One region of the Caballeronia sp. M23-90 genome, then DNA from elsewhere that is predicted to be linked to it. Evidence: predicted binding sites of a transcription regulator. Region 1 holds the regulator's gene; each other region holds the start of a gene.
The links. The regulator LexA, encoded in region 1, represses DNA repair genes until DNA is damaged. The targets are predictions, from matches to a motif close to ACTGTATNNNNATACAGT.
Positions count from the first base shown of each region.

Region 2: imuA (translesion DNA synthesis-associated protein ImuA) is a predicted target of LexA. The motif match lies at 3,107-3,124, and genes of this name have one in related genera.
Region 3: ACRXB1_RS00375 (DUF5131 family protein) is a predicted target of LexA. The motif match lies at 5,165-5,182, and genes of this name have one in related genera.

Region 1 covers NZ_JBSIPA010000145.1:2,534-9,106, reverse strand. The annotation lists gene gnd (phosphogluconate dehydrogenase (NAD(+)-dependent, decarboxylating)) at 1-637, shown strand, start outside; gene ACRXB1_RS16145 (ABC transporter permease) at 694-1,458, opposite strand; gene nodI (nodulation factor ABC transporter ATP-binding protein NodI) at 1,546-2,511, opposite strand; gene ACRXB1_RS16135 (universal stress protein) at 2,898-3,404, shown strand; gene ACRXB1_RS16130 (DUF2939 domain-containing protein) at 3,438-4,055, opposite strand; gene ACRXB1_RS16125 (hypothetical protein) at 4,180-4,584, opposite strand; gene lexA (transcriptional repressor LexA) at 4,780-5,445, opposite strand; partial or broken gene ACRXB1_RS16115 (sulfate ABC transporter substrate-binding protein) at 5,731-6,198, shown strand; gene cysT (sulfate ABC transporter permease subunit CysT) at 6,432-6,573, shown strand, end outside.
Region 2 covers NZ_JBSIPA010000110.1:9,334-15,906, reverse strand. The annotation lists gene ACRXB1_RS13695 (SOS response-associated peptidase family protein) at 1-941, shown strand, start outside; gene ACRXB1_RS13690 (hypothetical protein) at 1,006-1,407, opposite strand; partial or broken gene ACRXB1_RS13685 (H-NS family nucleoid-associated regulatory protein) at 1,783-1,899, shown strand; gene ACRXB1_RS13680 (hypothetical protein) at 2,039-2,368, opposite strand; gene imuA (translesion DNA synthesis-associated protein ImuA) at 2,389-3,099, opposite strand; gene ACRXB1_RS13670 (LPD29 domain-containing protein) at 3,789-4,397, shown strand; gene ACRXB1_RS13665 (ParB/RepB/Spo0J family partition protein) at 4,539-6,573, shown strand, end outside.
Region 3 covers NZ_JBSIPA010000001.1:73,088-79,660, forward strand. The annotation lists gene moaA (GTP 3',8-cyclase MoaA) at 1-151, shown strand, start outside; gene arsC (arsenate reductase (glutaredoxin)) at 162-584, opposite strand; gene ACRXB1_RS00360 (ArsO family NAD(P)H-dependent flavin-containing monooxygenase) at 593-1,675, opposite strand; gene tcmP (three-Cys-motif partner protein TcmP) at 2,063-2,902, opposite strand; gene ACRXB1_RS00370 (three-Cys-motif partner protein TcmP) at 3,017-4,282, shown strand; gene ACRXB1_RS00375 (DUF5131 family protein) at 4,275-5,024, opposite strand; gene ACRXB1_RS00380 (HU family DNA-binding protein) at 5,714-5,989, opposite strand.

The sequences.
Region 1 (6,573 bases):
TGTCGGTACGTCCGGCGGCGTCTGGGGCTTGGAACGCGGCTATTGCATGATGATAGGCGGCGAGCAGGATGTGGTGCAGCGGCTCGATCCCATCTTCTCCGTGCTGGCTCCGGGACGCGGCGACATTCCTGAGACGCCCAATCGCGAAGGTCGCGATGCACGCGTCGAAAATGGCTATATGTATGTCGGGCCGGTCGGTTCGGGACACTTCGTGAAGATGGTGCATAACGGTATCGAGTACGGGTTGATGCAGGCGTATGCCGAAGGGTTCGATATCCTGAAACATAAGTCATCGACTGATTTGCCCGAGGCGCAGCGCTACGATCTCGATCTCGCCGATGTCGCCGAAGTCTGGCGGCGCGGCAGCGTGGTGTCGTCATGGCTGCTCGATCTGACGGCGGGCGCGCTGGCGGGCAACGGAACGCTCGACAAATACTCGGCCGAAGTCGCCGATAGCGGTGAAGGGCGCTGGACCATTGAGGCGGCGATCGAGGAAGCAGTGCCGGCGCAGGTGTTGTCGGCGGCGCTTTACTCGCGCTTCCGTTCTCGCGACGGCAATTCGTTCGCCGACAGGATGTTGTCGGCAATGCGCTTTGGGTTCGGCGGTCACAAGGAGTTCACGCCGGGTTTGAAGTGAGAGTGTGACTGGCAGTTGGAAAGCCGCTCGAGCGCCAGGCCGAGCGGCTTTTTTTATCAGCGCATCATGCGCCGGCGGAACAGAATCGCGCAGAGGAAAAACGGGACGATTGCATAAGCCAGAAGCACTGCAACGTGCAGAACGACATGCTCTGGCGGACGATCCAGCATCGCGGGCCGGATCAACGCAACCGCGTGCGATAACGGCAACAACAACGAGACATGCTGGGCGAGCGCCGGCAATTGCGTCAGCGGGAAAAACACGCCCGAGAGCAACAACATGGGCGTGAGCGCGAGCGTCTGGTAGAACATGAAAAAGTCATAGCTCGGCGCGAGCGCGGTCACGATCATCGCCGTGCTGGAAAACGCCAGACCGGTCAGGACGATGACGGGCAGCGCGTAAAGCATCGATGGAAAACTCGCGTACCCGAGCACGCCGGCGACCAGCATGATCGCCACGCCCGAGAGCACCGACTTGCTCGCCGCCCATACGATCTCGGCCAGCACGATATCGCCGAGCGTCAAAGGTGTATGCATGATCGCTTCCCACGTGCGCTGGACGTGCATACGCGAAAAGCCGGAATACATGGCCTCGAAGCTCGCCGACATCATCACGCTCGACGCAACCGTGCCCGCCGCCAGGAACGCGATGTACGAAACACCGTCCACATGACCGACCATCAGTCCGAGCCCGAGGCCCAGGCCGAACAAATAGATCATGGGATCGGCGAGATTACCGAACATCGACGCAATCGCGAGTTTCTTCCAGACGAGATAGTTTCGCCGCCAGACCGAAATCCAGTTCGATGCGTTCGCCGGCATGGACGACAGGAACGGTTCGTCCGCGCGCTTCTGTTCGACAGGCCGGGGCGCGCTTGCGGCGCTTGTTTGCGGTTCGCTCGCCATTGCTCAGTCCACCATCTCGCGCCCGGTCAGGCGCAAAAACACATCTTCGAGATTCGCCGGGCGGTGCAGGTAACGCACGCCCGGCCGCCCCTTTACTCGCTGATGCACGGGGGCGGGGTCATCGACGTAACAAAACAGCGTTTCGCCGCTTATTTCCATCCGTCCGACAAACGGCGTGAGTTCGTCCCGCAGTGCTTGCGGATCAGGCCCGTAGATTTCGATGACGTCGCAACCAATCACCCGTTCGATCAGCTCATCGGGTTTGCCTTCCGCCACCTTGCGTCCTTCCTCGATCACGCACAGCCGGTCGCAAAGCCGTTCGGCTTCCTCCATGAAGTGCGTAGTGAGCAGAATCGTCTTGCCGCGCGAGAGCAGCGAGCGCAAACGCTCCCAGATCAGGTGACGCGCCTGGGGATCGAGGCCTGTGGTCGGTTCGTCCATGACCAGAACGTCGGGATCGTTCACGAGCGCGCGGGCGAGCGTCAATCGCCGCTTCATGCCGCCCGACAACTCGCCGACGCGCGCATTCGCCTTGCTTTCCAGCCGCGCAAATTCCAGCAGCGACGGAACCACGGCTTCAATCTCGCGCCCGCTCATGCCGAAATAGCGGCCAAAGATCAGCAGGTTTTCGCGGACGGTGAAATCGGGATCGAGATTGTCGAATTGCGGAACCACACCCACGCGGCGCCGTGCGAAGCGCGCGCGGGATGGAATGGGTTCACTGACCAGATTGATGGTGCCGGCGTCCGGTGCGGCCAGTCCGAGCAGCATCTTGAGCGTGGTTGTCTTGCCAGCGCCGTTCGGCCCCAGCAGTCCGAAACACTCTCCCGGCTGCACGTGGAACGACAAGCCATTGACGACGGTCTTGTCGCCGTAGTGTTTCCGGACATCGATGAACTCGATAGCCGGACTCGCCGGCGCGTGGTCCGCGGCGGGTGTGTCGTCGGGTAACACTGCTGCATCTGCCATGCGTAGGAACTCGGCGTGGGGTCAGGAAACAAGCTGCTTAGTTTAATCGATTGCACCAGCGCGGCGCGTCGCCGCTATTGCCTGCACTGCCGACGCGCATCCGCGCTTGAGTACGGTTGCGCCAAGATTGCGGCAAGAGGCGGTCAATGTCCGGAATGCCCGCCCAGCAAGGAGCCGCAGGCGCTGGCACGCCGCACGCTTGGCGTTTTTCCGACGACGCACATGCATTAGCGTTTTCCATCGTTGCAAGCGATTTGGCAACGCACCATGATGACGGCAACGCCACGCGCGTCGTGATGCCCGATGGCACGGGGCAACACGCGCAATACGTTGAACACTGTTTTTTTCGATGCCCTTTGCTGCCACCAGCAGCGCGGAGAACCACCATGGCAAGCTACCGAAAAATCCTGCTGTGCTACGACGGCTCCCGCGAAGGACGCAAGGCGTTACGCGACGGCGCAAATCTCGCGCTCGAGCTGAAAGCCGAAACCCATCTGCTGGCCGTTGTCGATATGCGTTCGAGCATCGCGCAAAGCGCGGGCCTCCTCACCGACATGGCCTGCGGGCGCTTCGAAGACGCGGCCCGCGACATCCTCCACGAAGGCGTGGATTGGCTGACCGAGCGTGGTGTACATGCCGAGGGTCATTTTGCGTTCGGGCATCCTATCGATGAGATTGCCGGGCTTGCGCAAAGTCTTCAGGTGGATCTGGTCGTGGTGGGACACCGTTGCCGCACCGGGCTGGCGCGGTGGTGGATGGGCGCGGGGAACACGCCGCTGATGGACCGCGTGTCGTGCAGCATTCTGGTGGCCGTGTCGCCGACCGGATCGACGGCCGAGCAGGAAGATGCCGCCCACGCCGCAGTCCCCGTCAAGGCCGAAGTGAGTGTGTGAGGATGCGGGGCGTCAAGGTACCTGAAGCCCGGTTCATCCGTTCAACTCGATGCCGACCAGCTTCCACGAGAACAGGCCGTATCGTTTGAGAATGGCCGAATAGCGCGCGTCACCGGCGCCGTGCCGGTAGTTCACCGTGAACGTGTCGAAGCTTCTGTAACCCGCCGTTGTTTGTGGCGGCTGCTTGGGCGCCGGTTGCGCCGGCGCGCTCGTGACAGGCGGAGATTGCTGTGCGCCGGGTGCCGTGCCAGGTGTGGCGGAATCGGGCGAGGGCGGAGCCGGCGGTTTCTCGCCGGGATCGCCTCGCGGCGGTATGCCGTTCAGGATTGCCGCCACGCCATCCGGCGTTGCGTACGAATCCACGAGTGGACCGATCAGCGCGGCGCCAATCATTGCGCCCAGCAACGCCAGCGGATTGCCGCTTTTATGTACATCGATCTTCCGGGTAAGCAGTTGCCCGACTTGTTCCTTCAGACTCTCTCGCAGCAGCGGAAAATCCACGTACGCGTTCACCGTCTCGGCATCGCGCGTATCGGCGGCGCGTTTCATGCGGTCCAGCGCAATATAAGGTGATGCGTAAAGTAGTCCGAGCGCTGCGACGGCCGCAATTACGATCAGTGCGGTTAGAACGGATTTGCTGATGCGCGACATACGTCAGGGTGCCTTCGTGAGTTCGAGGTGATTGACGACGACCAACTGACAACCAATCTCAATTGACCGCGCCGTCACGAAATCTATCCCTCAAACTCGAACAATCACGAGGATTACCTGAAGGTCACGCAAGAAGACCGCCTTCGACACCCGCGCGTTCTTCGTCGATATAACGGTCGATCATGCGCGAAACCGCTTCAATGTTGCCCACCATGATCACGCGCGATTCGCCGCGATAAACCCGCACGGGCGCACGGCGCTCGGCTTGCGCATGAACCGACGCGCTGAGCGACACCCGTGCAAACGCAGGTTGCCGCGAAGGCAGCACAGGCGGTTCGTCGAACATGTCGGGCGTGTTTGTGTCCTTCCGTATCTTGCAGGAGATCAGCGCGCGCAGATGACGAAAGCGGCCGAACTCGCGGAATTGCCTGAATGAAAGCGGCGACCGTGCTGCGGGCGCGAAAGAAGCTGACGCAGCCGACGAAGCAGATAAAAACGAGGCAGAAAACAGGCGGGCAAATCGTTCCATGATGTTTCTCCGTGAACAATAGGGTGCGCGCCGGTTCATCGCGGATGCGATGTCCGTCACGCTTTATAAGGCCGGAAATTCAACCGCGGCGCGGCTGGTAGCGGGAGCGCCCGCCGCCGCAGAGCGGATCAGAAAGCAGCAATCAAAAGACGAGAATCAGAGCGTGGCCATCAAGTCGGCCGCGCTCGAAGCACATCACAATTCGCCGGATCGGATCAGTCCGACAGCGATACCTTCAAGTGCGAATTCGTCGCTACCCGAAGCCACGAAGATGTTTTCGTAATCGGGATTCTCGGCGATCAGTTCGACGCCGTCCGGGCGACGCTTCCAGCGTTTCACCGTCACGTCGTCACCGAGCCGCGCGACGACGATCTGGCCGTCTTTTGCCTCGTTCTTCTTCTGCACTGCGAGCAGGTCACCGTCGAAGATGCCGGCGTCGCGCATGGAAAGCCCGCGAACCTTCAACAGGTAGTCGGGCTTGCTCGAGAACAGTGCCGGGTCACAAGCGAAGTGCTGCGAGATATGTTCCTGCGCAAGGATCGGGCTGCCTGCAGCCACGCGCCCGACCAGCGGCAGGGACAATTGCATGATGCTCGCGTGCGGCAATGTGAACTGATGCGGTCCGTCATCAGGACCTGGCTGGTTCAGCAACCGGATGCCGCGTGAGGAACCCGCCGCCAGCTCGATCACGCCTTTACGGGCCAGCGCACGAAGATGCTCTTCGGCGGAATTGGCCGAACTGAAACCGAGTTCTGCCGCGATCTCGGCGCGCGTGGGCGGAAATCCCGTGCGCTCGATTGCGCGCTGGATCAGTTCGAACACCTCTTGCTGCCGCGCAGTCAGTTTGCTTGTCTTGGTCACGTGCTTTAGCCCCTTGTCTGGTCCGTCATCCACTGTATGGATGAACAGATGCCTGTAGTTTTATACAGTATTCGCCGCTTTTCAAGCTTTACTTTAAGTTCGGCGTCGTCCAGACCACACAGAGGGCGAAAACAGGCTGCTCCAACACCCGTTTACCGGTCGCAACGCCGCTGCCAGCCTCCATTAGCACTTTTTGATCTAAAAACATGAAGAACAATTATTTTTAATAATGAAAGGCCGTCGATAGACTCAGCCCATCGAACACCATAAGACGGAGAACGGGGAATGTTGAGTCGTAGATCGGGGTGGGGCGTGCGTGCCAGGAAACTGCTCGCAACGGCGGTTATCGGGGCTGCGTCGGGAATCGGGATGATCGCGCAAGCGCACGCCGATACGTCGTTTCTCAACGTGTCGTACGACCCGACGCGCGAGCTGTATCAGGACTTCAACCAGGCTTTTGGCAAGAAATGGAAGGCCGAGACCGGCGAGACGGTCACGTTCAAGCAGTCGCACGGTGGGTCGGGCGGTCAGGCGCGCTCGGTTCTGGATGGCTTGCAGGCTGACGTGGTAACGCTGGCGCTGGCTTATGACATCGATGCATTGTCGGCCAAGGGTCTGGTCGCGCAGGACTGGCAGAAGCGTTTGCCGGACAACGCGTCGCCTTATACATCGACTATCGTGTTCCTCGTTCGTAAGGGCAACCCCAAGCAGGTCAAGGACTGGCCGGATCTGCTGAAGCCGGGTGTATCGATTCCAAGGCGCAAAAGACGCATTTCGCCGATGGCGGCGTGTTCGATTCGATCTATCAGCCGCAGTAATAGCGGCGAGTTTCAAAGCATGAAGCACAGCATCGCCTGCGTTGATCCGCTCGCGATGCTGTAGTCGTAAGAAGCCACAAAAAACCAGCAACACCACCACGGCCGCACAGACGGTCAGAACCCCGAAGCGCCGTTCCCCGCGACGCAACGGTACTGGATGATGGACGCATGACAACTTTCACTTTCCGCAAGCCCAGCGCGCTGCCGGGCTTCGGCCTGACGCTCGGCGTCACGGTGGCGTATCTGAGCCTCGTGGTGCTGATTCCGCTCGCCGCGACCTTTGCCAAGACGGCCACCCTCGACTGGACAA
Region 2 (6,573 bases), on a different contig from region 1:
TCACGGCGGACTATCGCAAATACGTGCACGTCTATGGCGCGGACATCGATATCGATGAATTCTTTCGATTGTTTTGGGACCGTCGCAGCGGCAGAAAATCGAAAATTCCGAAGGCTATGGAAGCACCATTTTTGCTGCCGAAAAACGATGCAGAGGCGCGCATCAAAGAAGCGATCGTCGAGTTTTCGGCCGGCCAAACGGCGAAGCTTGAAGAGGACCTGTTCAAACAGCGCACGCGGCTGGCCGATGCCGAGCGTACGCTGCTGACAAAGACCACAAAAGCGGCGACCGAAAGCCAGCGGATTGCGACCGATAAGATCGCTTGGATCCGCGGCAAGCTGGAAGACTTCAACCGCACCGAACTGAAGGACCGTGACTCACGGATCTTTCCCGGGCAATACGCGCCGGTGATGGTTGTCGAAAATGGTCAGCTTGTGGTCAAGCCGATGCGTTATCAATGTCGACCCGCCGGCAAGCCGGCGTTCTACGACACAAAATATCCTGGAACGTACAACGCGAGACGAGACAACCTAGAAGGGTTCTGGAAAGGGCTCTTCGGATACACCCACGGCGTAATGCTGGTGAGCGCATTTTATGAAAACGTACCGCGTCACCGCGTCGAGGCCCGTGAGTTGGCTGAAGGCGAGAAAGAAGAAAACCTCGTGCTCGAGTTCAAGCCGAACCCGCCGCAAAACATGTTGATCGCGTGCCTGTGGTCGAGGTGGACAGGCAAGGGTGAACTGGACCTGTTGTCGTTTGCTGCCGTCACCGACGATCCCCCAGCGGAAATCGCGCTCGCTGGACACGACCGCTGTATCGTTCCGATCAAGCCCGAAAACATTAACGCCTGGCTCAATCCGGACCCGGCTAACCTGGCAGCTCAATACGCCATTCTCGATGATCGTCATCAGCCGTATTACGAGTATCGCCTCGCAGCTTGAGCCGAGGACAGTCGCGAACACGTTCGGCGAGTGAGGCAACAAGCAGCGTGGCTGCGGGATAAGTTCAAGAACGAGCGCGTCTGATTGCTTCCACTGCCGTCGCGCTGGCGAGGTCCGCGTAGAGTTCGGCCCACTTGCCAAGGACCGATGAATCGTCGGTGAGGAACAGGGGGTGTTCAGCCCATACACTGACCATTGGTCCCTTCCAACCCAGTTCGAAAATACGAAGGTCTTCGTCGTCGCTCGCGCCCGAATCGACCAGGTCGACGAAGGACGCGAGGTTGTACAGATAGACTTCGAGCGGCTCGATGTCAAAGAGCGCCGCAAGTACCGATGTCGCCCGCTTGGACGCGGCTTCTCGGCTGCCGGCCATCAGGAAGACGATGCGTTCGTCGTTACTGTTGGGCTTACCGAATATCACACGGTATAGGGATGTCCTGCACCGATTGCTTAGTTGCGTGCTCATTTTAATTTTTGTCCTGACCTAATGTCGAATCGTCCAAGGGTCGATTGCGCTTCGCCGTCACACGGCCTGGTCAACGTACAATCGGCACAGAGCGGCGCACGTAACTGCTTTGCCATATCTTCGTTTTTGGAACGGCTGGAGCCATGATCGGTCGAACTCACATCACTAATCATAGAAGAAAACACGACCCACATGACGAACACTGGCTACCGCGCACTGCTTGCGCAACGTGAAGCACTGGAAAAGCAGATTGAAGAACTGAGAAACGCCGAGCGCGGTGACGCGATCGAATGGATTCGCGAGCAGATGGCCCTATACGAAGTCAAGCCCGAAGACCTCGAGCCACGCAGTAGCCGCGGCCCGCGGAAGCAATCGGCGCCTGTCGCTGCGAAATATCGGGATCCAGCATCAGGCGCGACCTGGAGCGGTCGCGGCAAGCCCCCTCGCTGGATCGCGGGCCAGGATCGCGACAAGTTTGCTATTACTGACTGATCCTCGCCACGATACCGAGCCCACGAAGTTGTCCACACAATTTGTGGACAGCGTTGTGGACAACATCACTTGAAAGCCCATAAGTCGTTGTAGTTCCAACATTTATCGAACCCGCCTCGATGTGCGTCATGGGCCCCCGTCAGTCGACCAATGCAGGTTCGGGCTCGGGTGGCTCAGATGGCTTCGTTCCCTTGGGCGCCGGCTTGATCTCGGCGAGGACGGTCTGGCGCAGGTGCTGCTTGACCAACACAACCCGCAATTTTTCGAGCGCGATCAATTCACCCAGATTTTCCTGCCGCCATGTGCGATGAATGATCTTGAAGTAGTCGTCGACTTCGTTGATTACACCCCGGCTGAACTGAACTTCCAACACGAGCCGCTCGATATCTTCGTTGCCTCGGTATTTTTTCCAGAGCGAACGGAGTTCCTTTGGGCTTAGTGGTGCGAACTCAGGGAGGGTTTTGGGCATCGCATCGATCTCGGTACGAACTATTCGGTGATCGCGGCGTGCTCGACCGCGGGCGCGGGCAGCTCGACCGTGCGCCGCTGGACGCGACGATGCTCGCTGATCAAGTTGGGCGACGGAGAGAGTTTGACCATAATCGGCGCCGGCGCAGCGGGACCTTTGCGCTTGATCAGTTCGACGGCGACGCCTTCAGCGACGGCCCGAACCGCAAGCCTAAGTGACGCAGGCGACGAGTCCTGGGCACGCGCCAGCGGCCGCATGACAACAAACAGCATCTCGGAGCTCTGCGCCGCCAGCAGCAGGCGCCTGAGCGACTCGGCGCGAATATGTTGCTGCCAGAGCACGAGTGCACCGCAGCTGCCTGCTCTCAGGATCTGCTCCGCGCTCCACAGCGCATCGGATGATTTAACTGCCTTCAGCCACATCAGCTTGCCTGGATCAATGCCCATAAAGGCGTAACCGTGCGCATTGGGGACCTGCTGCGGGGCGATCAGTGCAATCGAGCGCTTATCCGATACCGCCGCCATGGCAGGACCCAGCAGGCGCATTTCGCCGATGCCCGGCTGCTGTAAAAGCAGCTCGGTCATGGTTCCCAACGGCCAGCCGCCGCCAGGCAGCTCGGCTGATAGCGCTGCGTAACCCGTGTCTACGGTCCGCCCATGGGCACGCGCCAATTGCGTCCCTCGCCAAAGACTTGGGTGTAGCGATTCGATGTCTTTCGGTAGGGCGTTCATAGCGAGCACTGTATATCCATACAGTATCGTACACCGGATCGCGGATGCCAGAACGCGGAATTTGAAAACGCGAAAATTAGGCTGACGGGGGACCGACCCAGTTACAAACCAATCGCTTTCCGCTCACCCACCCTTGAACAGTGGCGCGTCGCGCCAGAGAGCGCGAGAGCCTGATGGCTCCCGCGCGTGGGGTTGCTTGTGTGGGAAGCGCATTGTCGCGCTCCATCCTCTGTCTGCCGTTCAAAGCGCATTTCAGCTGCCCATCAGAGCCGCCCCTTAATCGACGCATAGCACGAGCCGGATTCGGCACAAGGGTTCGCTTCGCCGCGTCCTCACCCGTTCGATGCTCGCCTGCGGCTGTGCTTCGCTGCGGCTTCCGGGCGCGCCCTTGCACCGAATCCGCCCCGTGCAAATCATGCGCCGAGGCGGCTCCGAAGAGCAGATGAAACTGAACGGCAGACAAAGGAGGGATTTATGAGCGCAACGACCACCCACACAAACAACCCCACTAACCAGCGGACGTTCCCTCCGCACCTCCCGAGGCTCACCCAAGGGCATATGTGAAAGGCGACTTGCGAGAGGTCGTCATGACCGGTTCGCGGATTCGCGTGGAACACGACGGTCAGCAGTGGTGGAACGTCAGCGTGACACCCGAATGATTGTCAGCACATACCTTAGGACACCACATCATGACCACCAAGTATTTCACCTGTGCTGAAACCGCAAAGTTGATTCGTCAATCGCTGAAAGAAGCTTTTTCGGGAGCGAAGTTTTCAGTGCGCAGCAGCGCTTACAGCGGAGGTGCATCGATCAGCGTTAGCTGGACAGATGGTCCGAACCCCGCGCAGGTTGAATCAATCACGCGTGGATTCAAGGCCGCTTACTTCGACGGCTCGATCGATTATCAAGGCTCGATTCATCACATGATGGACGGCCAGCAAGTGCACTTCGGCGCGGACTACATCACGACCAGCCGCCACTACAGTGACGCCGCGATCCAGCGAGCAATTGATTACCTCTCGCGTCGCTATGCGGGCAACTTCAAAGAAAGCCGGGTGAGCAAGCCAACCGTTGAACAGTTCCGCTCGGGCGAGCTTTACCGCGTGCAGCTTCAGGGAGTTCACTGGGATGGCTCGAGCAGCGTTCAAACCATGATTCATGCTGCGCTCGACAAGCATACAGACCGTCTCAAAGTGAACGCAAGTGCCACGGCCGCGAAGAAATTCGTTACGCACGATGACGGCTACAGCCGCCAGTGTGGCGCTGGCTTTTCTGCAGTCAGTGTTGACGCCGACTAACCAGCAGCTATAGCAGAGCGGTTGTTATCAAATGCCGCTCGGTTCTTTTCCACCTCTTTTTTAACCGGCCAGAAAACGCTCCGAGTGTGGCTCGGGCACCTCGTTTTTATCTTGTTCTGGCCTATTTCAGGAGTCTGAAAAATGGAAGATCGTATTTTTGAAATCGAAGTGACCGATGATGTCGCATCTATTGAAGTATCTGGATCGCTGCTGGAAACTACCTTTGGCGGCGATACGAAAATCGAACAGGTTGCCCTATCGCGCCTGAGCCCGTCACCGCACAACGTCCGCCGGAAAGTGGCGACAGGAATTGACGGTCTCGCAGATAGCATCGCTGCGAAAGGTCTACTGCAAAATCTGGTTGCGCACCCGATGAAGGGCGCGCGCGGCAAAAAACCGAAATTGTGTGTGTGTGCCGGTCAGCGCCGACTGGCCGCGCTTCAATTGATGGCCGAGCGGGGGACGATTGGCGCGGATGAACCCATCCCGGTCAAGGTCGTCACCGAGGCCGAAGCAGTTGCGACCTCTTTGATCGAGAATTTTTCCCGAGACTCGATGCATGGGGCGGATCAGGCCATGGCATTCCGACTGCTTATCGAAGAGGGAAAGAGTGCAGACTACATCGCGGCTCTCTTTTCGGTGCCAGTTCTAACGGTGCAACGCCGACTCAAAATCGCAAACGTGTCGCCCAAGCTCTTAGACGTGTACCGTGATGATGGCATGACGACCGACCAAGTGATCGCGCTCGCGCTCACGGACGACCACGGCTTGCAGGAGCGCTTGTGGTTCGACGCCGCGCAATCATGGTTGCGCGATCCGCATCAGTTGCGCGCCGCGATCACTAGCGAAGAAATCGACGTGCGCAACAATCCACTTGTCGCGTTCGTCACGCTTGACGCGTATGAAGCCGCTGGCGGTTTCGTGCGTCGTGACCTTTTCAGCGACTCGGACAATGCAGGATACATCGCGGACGCAGGCTTGCTTCAACGCCTCGCGACCGAAAGACTCGTCGCGATTGCCCAAACTGTCAGCGAGGAAGGATGGAAGTGGGTCGAAACTCGCATCAAGCGGGATTACAACGAACTGAGCGCGTATGGACGGCTGTCGTCGCACTCCCGTGACATGACCAAGAAAGAAGCTAGCGAGTTTGCCAAGCTTAAAAAGGCTCGCGACAAGGCAATAAAGTCGCTTGATGCCTACTACCACGACGAGTCGATCAAGGAGGATGACGACAAGCGCGATGCGCTTGATGAGGCCGCGACCGCAGCCAGTGAAGCATGTGATCAATACGTCGAACGTCTTGAGACGTGGAGGCCAGAGCAACTGGCGAGCGGGGGTGCATTCGTATTTTTAAATCACACGGGAGAAGTAGTCGTCGAGCGGGGCTACGTAAGACCGGAGGATAAAGTGGCTGCGGCACGTGACGCGGGAACGGATGCCGTTGATTTCGCGCCCGAGAAGAAGGAAAAGCTGTTGCACAGCGAAAAGCTGTGCCGTCGCCTCACAGCGCACCGGACCGCCGCTGTTCAGGCCGAGCTTGCCGCAAACCCAAGCGTCGCCCTTGCCATTCTGATGCACCGGATGATTCCAACGATTTTCTCGGATCGTTACGGGTACATTTACGGCGAACGCACGCTGGAGGTGCAGGTGACTTGCTCGCATGACAAGCTGCTTCGCGAAGCCGATGACATGGCTGCAAGCATCGCGTGGAAGGAAATTGAAGCGGAGCGCGCCAAGTGGTCGGCGATGCTGCCAGCAAACATCGGCGGCCTTTTACTGTGGCTGTTGATGCAGAACGATGACGTGATGGCGAATCTGTTTGCGTTTTGTGTAGCAGCGACGCTCGACAGCGTAAGCGCGACTGATAGTGCACACCCTGTCAATGCCCTCAGCGGTATCCTCAACCTCGATATGGCGAAATACTGGACGCCTACGCGGGAGGGCTACCTAAACCACGTCTCGAAATCGCGTATCGCGGATGTTGTCGCGACCGCCGTGTCACCTGATGCTGCCGCGCCGCTCGGCGCGATGAAAAAAGATGCGGCTGCCGAAGCTGCCGAACTCCGGCTTGCATCGACCGGTTGGCTCCCGGAAGTCCTCACCAATAGGGAAGTACCGAATGCATGGAAGGCCGACCCATGTAACGACCACGACGGCGACTCACCCGATGACGATG
Region 3 (6,573 bases), on a different contig from region 1:
CGCGTTGCGGCGGTGCGCAGGTCCAGAAGAGATTCAGCAAGAAATTCGGAACCTCTGGGGAGCGCGCAGTGACCGATACTCAGAAGAGCGCGGGAAGGAAACGGGTAAGTCGGAACAACGCCATGCTGAAATGTCGCTGCTCGGTGGCTGACAACGCTTGATCAACTCACTCGTTTTCCCTGTTCGTCGATAACTACTTCCCCGTCTTCCTTCGTAAAAGGCTTCGTGAGCGCTTCGGGGAGGATATCGAGAAGGACTTCCGACGGCCTGCAAAGCCGTACTCCTATGGGGGTGACAACAAACGGTCGGTTAATCAGGATCGGATGATCCAGCATTGCGTCGATGAGTTGCTCGTCGTTGAGCACGGGGTTGTCCAAACCAAGATCCGCATAAGGGGTCCCTTTTTGCCGTATGGCCTCGCGTACGCTTAAACCCGATTCTTCGATCAGCTTTGTGAGGATTTCGCGGCTCGGTGGTGTCTTCAAATACTCGATGACTGTCGGTTCGATGTCCGCATTTCGAATCATGGCGAGCGTGTTGCGGGAAGTGCCGCATTCTGGATTGTGATAGATAGTGACGCGCATAAATTTCCTTATCGAAATGAGTTCAAATACTCGGTAATTTGTGCGCCGGTCGACCTTGCAGTTCGCGTGACACCGATGAGTGTTGCTGAGGCGAAACCGCACCACTCACCATATCCCACCAGCCAAAGCCTGGGCTCCTGCGTTGCTCGGCCATCGATCACATCCACTCGGCCAACATCATTTATGAGGTGCAGCGGTGCTAAGTGTTTCAGTGCAGGTCGAAAGCCCGTACACCACAATACCGCGTCAACATGCGAGGGCGCGCCATCTGGCCAGACAACGCCGTCATCGACGAACTTGGAGAACGGCCGCACTGCGTGCATAGCACCGCGTTCGCGAGCTTCCCGAACAGCCGGAATCATAACGATGTCGCCGAGGCCGCCGCTCTGGAACGGATCGGGCCTACCCTCTGCTCGTGCTTTCCACCGCTGCGTCGCGCGTTCAAAAAGAACGCGTCCATCAACGTCATCTGGCAGAAAAGTCGGCTCCTCCACTGTGACCCACGTCGTGTTACAGACGTGTGATAGTTCGGCTAGGATCTGTGCTCCCGAGTTACCTCCGCCGACCACCAGCACATCCTTTCCCCTGAACGGCTCCGGGCTCGCGTATTGCGCCGAATGCACTTGGATGCCTTTGAATCTCTCTTGCCCTGGATACGTCGGAATGTACGGACAGTTCCATGTTCCGGTCGCGCTGACGACTGCCTTAGCAAGCCATTGCTGATCATCCGTCGAGACAAGCAGCCCGTCGTCCTCACGAGACACCGAGATCACCCGAGCACCACGATGCACCGGGATGTCATAGCGCTCCTCGTATTGGGCTAGGTATCGAACAACGTGATCGCGCGACGGATACTCGTCTGGCGTTGACGGCATCAACCAGCCAGGAAGTGAACTCCATTGCGCCGGCGAAAACAGGTTAAGTGAATCCCAAGCGTGCTGCCATGCGCCGCCGGGAGTCGGTTGATCATCCAGGACCTGATAACTGACGGCCGCTCGGCGCAAGAAGTAGGCTGTGGCAAGCGCTGATTGTCCGCCGCCAATGACTAAAACATCCACGAGAATAGGTGCTATTGGAGTTTCTTTTGACATGGGATTTTTACGCGTTGCATACTTCGATAATACTGGATGAGTCGATAGTTTTCACCCTCGGAAGATGTGTCCGATCACTGAGATCCGTATTCTCTTATACCGTCATGCGCTGATCTCCGATGCCGCGGGCAAGGCCAAGATTGAGACCGTGGTTGCTGAGAAGAAAACCGGTTTGGAGCGAACTGTAGCGCTGAACATATGCGGCTCCAAGGGGATCTTCGCCTCTTCGCAACGAGCTATCTGGAATTCTGCGGCGTGTCGAAGCCAGATTCGAAGGTCGTAGCGCAACATTACTTTGCCCCACGCGGTTTTCCCGCTAGCGTATATATCGACACAACTGGCAGAATTAACGTTCAACAACAACACCTGTATCGACACATCAGGTATTCACATTCCGGGCAGGGTTTGCTGGCGCGACGTCGGCAACGCAGCGTCATCCCAAAGCTTCGTCGCTAGCGGATGACGAGCGAGATGGATTAGGCGATACAACGGCCCCTTTTTCATGTTGACGAATAACGGCTTGGACTGGGCAACCTGCATTTTGGTCAGATCTGTCACCAGCGATTCCCAATAGTCCAGATATTCACCGACTTGTTCGCGCTTGGGAACCTCTTTTAACCGCAGGCTTCTGCGCCACCCCGGTGCGGCCGCATCCAATCTCGAGCTGGCCAGATTGAAGTCGCCACCGATGTTTCGCTGGACGTCCATTACGCTGAAATGAATCAAAAGGTCGATGTTCGGTCGAGCGGCAAGCTTGCGAATAATCTCAAAGCCGAGGTGCTCGATGCTGAATGGGTCGAGGAAGGCGAAATGTAGCCCTCGGGGAAGCCTTTCAAGTACCGAGTCAACAGTCGTGGACGCGTTACCGACGTATGCCTGCACTTTGGCACCCGCGCCGCGAAGTCGTGCAGCACAAGCCTCCACGCTTTCAGCATCGGCGTCGGCAATGTGTATCTCGCTGAACGGCACTCCACCGCGTTCTGACATGCGCCACGCAGACAGCACGCCCCCGTCACAGATTACCCCCGATTCACGATTCAAGACCCGTCCAGGACCAGAAAATAGGTCAATAAACGAGGCATAAGGCCATTTTGCCCGAGCCTTCCGAGCCGCGTCGACATAACGGCACAGCGCAACATGCTTGTCTTCCGACCACGGACCGACCTTCATGACCGGTAGACCATCGGCCGGGTCGATGACAACCTTATCGTCATTTTTCTTGGCCATGTTTTCTCAGATTGGGGGCTCAGTGAGGAGCTCCAATAGTATGCCGTTATTCCGAAATATTTTCTGAAACCTGATAATCTTTCGGAGACTAAAAAGGGCCTATTACACCAAAAAATGGCGAAGACAGAAGATAAGTATTTCTGGCAGGTCGGGCATCATCCGCCGATTCTCGATCAGCACAGTGCCGTCAAGCATTCGATCGTCGAACAGTATGTGCAGCAATACATCGAAACTCTGATGAGTCTGCCGACCATGCCCAAGCTAACATTGACGTTAGTGGATGGGTTTGCTGGTGGCGGGGAATACCTTAACGAGAAGGTCGAGTCCGTCGACGGCACGCCATTGCTTATGATGCGAGGCGCATATATGGCGCGTGCCAACTTGAACGTTGGTCGGCGCGCTTTGCGCGAGGTCGATGCTGAATTTTTCTTCGTTGAGAAAAAGCGGGAGTCTGCGGCGTATCTCCTTCAACATTTAGAAAAACGGCGAGCTGAAGGCGCTATCTCGCAGCTGGACTTCGAGCGGTCTAAAGTGCTAAACGCTGGCTTTCTGGACGAGCTGCCAAAAATCGTGGAGCGCATCAAGTCGCGTCGAGGCGGTTGCCGGGCGATTTTCCTCCTCGATCAGTACAGCTACAACGCAGTTCCGATGGACAAGCTTCGTTGGCTGATGACTGAGCTACCGAACGCAGAAGTTATCATGACCTTCAATGTTGACTCACTCCTCACCTACATCAGCGACAGAGAAGCAAATCGGAAGGCGGTTCGCAGCATTGGCATCGAGCAGTACATCCCTTGGGAACAGCTAGGGCAAATTAAGGCGGAGTCTGGACGGGCAGCGCTCCAGCGCTATGTCGCGCATGGCATCAAAGCGGAAACGGGCGCGCCATATATGACGCTTTTCTTTGTTCGGCCAGACTCGTCAAATCCTTGGAGCTACTGGCTTGTGCACTTGTCGCAGCAATACAAGGCCCACGATGTAATGAAATCGCTGCACTGGGAGCACTCGAGCGAGTTCGGACACGAACTCGAGCCGGGGCTCTTCATGCTTGGCTACGACCCGAAACGGGACGAGCAATATACCGGTCAGTCCATCCTCTTCGATGCAGGGGGAGCCGAGCTCTGCATCGAGACATTGAAGGACGACCTCGGCCGAGTTCTATCAGGCCGACAGCAGCCGCTCACCGTTCGCCAATTACTCACCGACCATATTTCCAACACCATCGCCGACGAAGCTCGGCTGCAAATGGTTATACGGGGCTTGCACGCCTCCGGCAGTATCGTGGTGTCAAACAAGGACGACAAAATGCGGCGGCCGTCAAAGCAGTACAAAGCCTCCGACATCATCGAATACTCGCCACAGCGACGCTTCTTCACGTAAGCAGCACGCGGTCGGGCATGTCGTCCCAGGTACGTCCTTCGAGGAGCCTGCCGTTCGCGCCCTTTGAGCGACGTACGCCGTCGCAGCCCCACGTGCCCCACTGCTTGAAGAAAAATCTAACTCCCTGCTCCTCGCACTGGCCCTTGACGTTTCGCACCCATTCTTCGCGCATCGGACGCGCCTTCGGCCCGGACTCACCACCGACGATGACCCAGTCGATGTTTTCAAGATTCAAGATGCCAAGGTCCTCCAAAAGAGGCTCGACCGACAGGAAGCGCACGCCCCCCTCAAGCTCGCGCAGCTCGTCGATGCGAGGCACCCCATACTTGCGGTCCTCAACGGTCACGCCAAGCCAGGCGTTTGCCGGAACATCTCGACGACTGCAGTAGCTCGCCAAGCGCTCTGCGCGCTTCGTGAGAATCTGGAAGGTGTGCTGCGGACATGCTCGAATCGAGTCGAACACCTGCGTGATGTAGGCGTCCGGGACCGAGCGGTGAAACAGGTCGGACATTGAGTTGACGAAGTACACCGTCGGACTCTTGCGCTTTAACGGCTCATCGAGGCGACTCGGCAGAATATTCAGCCTGAAGCCGTTCTCGTAGCCAGGAGTGCCCATAGCGTGTAGCCGCTTCGCCATGCCTTCAGCGTAGCAGTTCTTGCAGCCCTTAGAGATTTTCGTGCAGCCTACGGTTGGGTTCCACGTGCGTTCGGTCCACTCAATCTTGCTTTGCCCACCGCTCATTAGTCGACCTCCCAGTTTGGTTGCGATTTTATCGGGCTTCCAGCGGCTACTACGAAATAGCCTTGCTTCTTTTGTGTCTCCCCTATTCGCAAGCAACGACCACAATTTCCGCAGTCGTACTTTCGCGATATAAACTTGCTACTGTGTATTTATACAGTAATTTAAGAAGTAGGGACGTTCGGTAATGGACGCGACGCTCGCACCGCGATCGATTGACCGACCCCTTTGGTCCCGAATTCGGTCAACCGAAAGAGAGCGACTGATCATCATCGTTCGTCTAGAGCGCCGCAGTTAAAGACATGTTCAGCGTGCAGATAGCCGAGGAAAGTTATCTTTCTCAAACACGACAATTAACTGTTGCCTTTTCCATCCGGTGCGTCGGGATTACGGCGGAATGCTTGTCGTGCAGCGCCAGGATCCTTCGACCGCGTCACACCGAGTCGCACCGAGCTAAGTCGCTCGGCCAGGAAGCCCATTGATTAGCGCGCCAGATTGCTGCTTCTGCCTTATTGAAGTTCGAGCAAGAGGATCACTAGATGCCCCGGGTTCGCCAAACAGAACGCGAACGAACACTTCAGGTGTTGAGCGCCGCGCAGCGGTGAATGGGTCGATCTGCTGCCGCTTGGTCATCAGTTATTCTGATCGACGGCCACCGCCGACGCTCCTCCAAATGATGGCGGCCGCAGCGACTAAACGTTCACGGCGTCCTTAAACGCCTTGCCCGCTGTAAACTTGACCGTCTTCGCGGCCGGAATTTGAATTTCGGCGCCGGTGGCTGGGTTGCGACCGACGCGTGCCGAGCGCGCCCCCATCGAGAAAGTTCCGAAGCCGATCAACTGCACGACGTCGCCCTTGGTGACCGCGCTCGTCACGACATCAAGGATGGCGTCGATGGTCACGCCCGTTGCGGCTTTACTCTCTCCCGTAGATCCAGCTACGGCGTCGATTAGGTCCTGCTTATTCATGATTTCGCTTCTCCGCTTAAAACGGCACCCTACCGCACACCGGCGTTCAAACGCAACAGTCGACCACGGTAGCCGCAAGCCGTCTGATTGTTAATAGCGAAGCACAAGGCCACCCTCAGCCGTAGCTGCTGACCGGGCCGGCGCTCGGCGGCCCATACCCGTTCACCTGGACGTCGCGAAGCTTTTCTCTGCGACGGCACAGCGAGCGCCCACTGTTACGGGCCGTCCCCGCTTTGCGAGGCCGACTTGGACGGCATCGAACGCGCATGCAGCCAAATGAAGGGGTACATAGCCCTAATTATCTACCCCTTCATTTCCCCCGCCAATGGTCCTAGTCAACATCTACATGGTCCCGGCTTCGCCACGGCGCGTTCACTGCATTCTTAAACGCCTTGACGGCCTCGAACATGGCGGACCGGCACCGGAACAATTGTGCTGGGTGGCTTGCCGCCCGGTCTTCTTCCTACCGATCGCTAATAGCGATGTTCAGTGAGTGAAGCCCGCACCTTAGCGCGTCGGACCGCGCACCTGCAAACACGGGCAATCGTGACGCCGACCGACATCAGCGTGGCGACGCCGCCCTG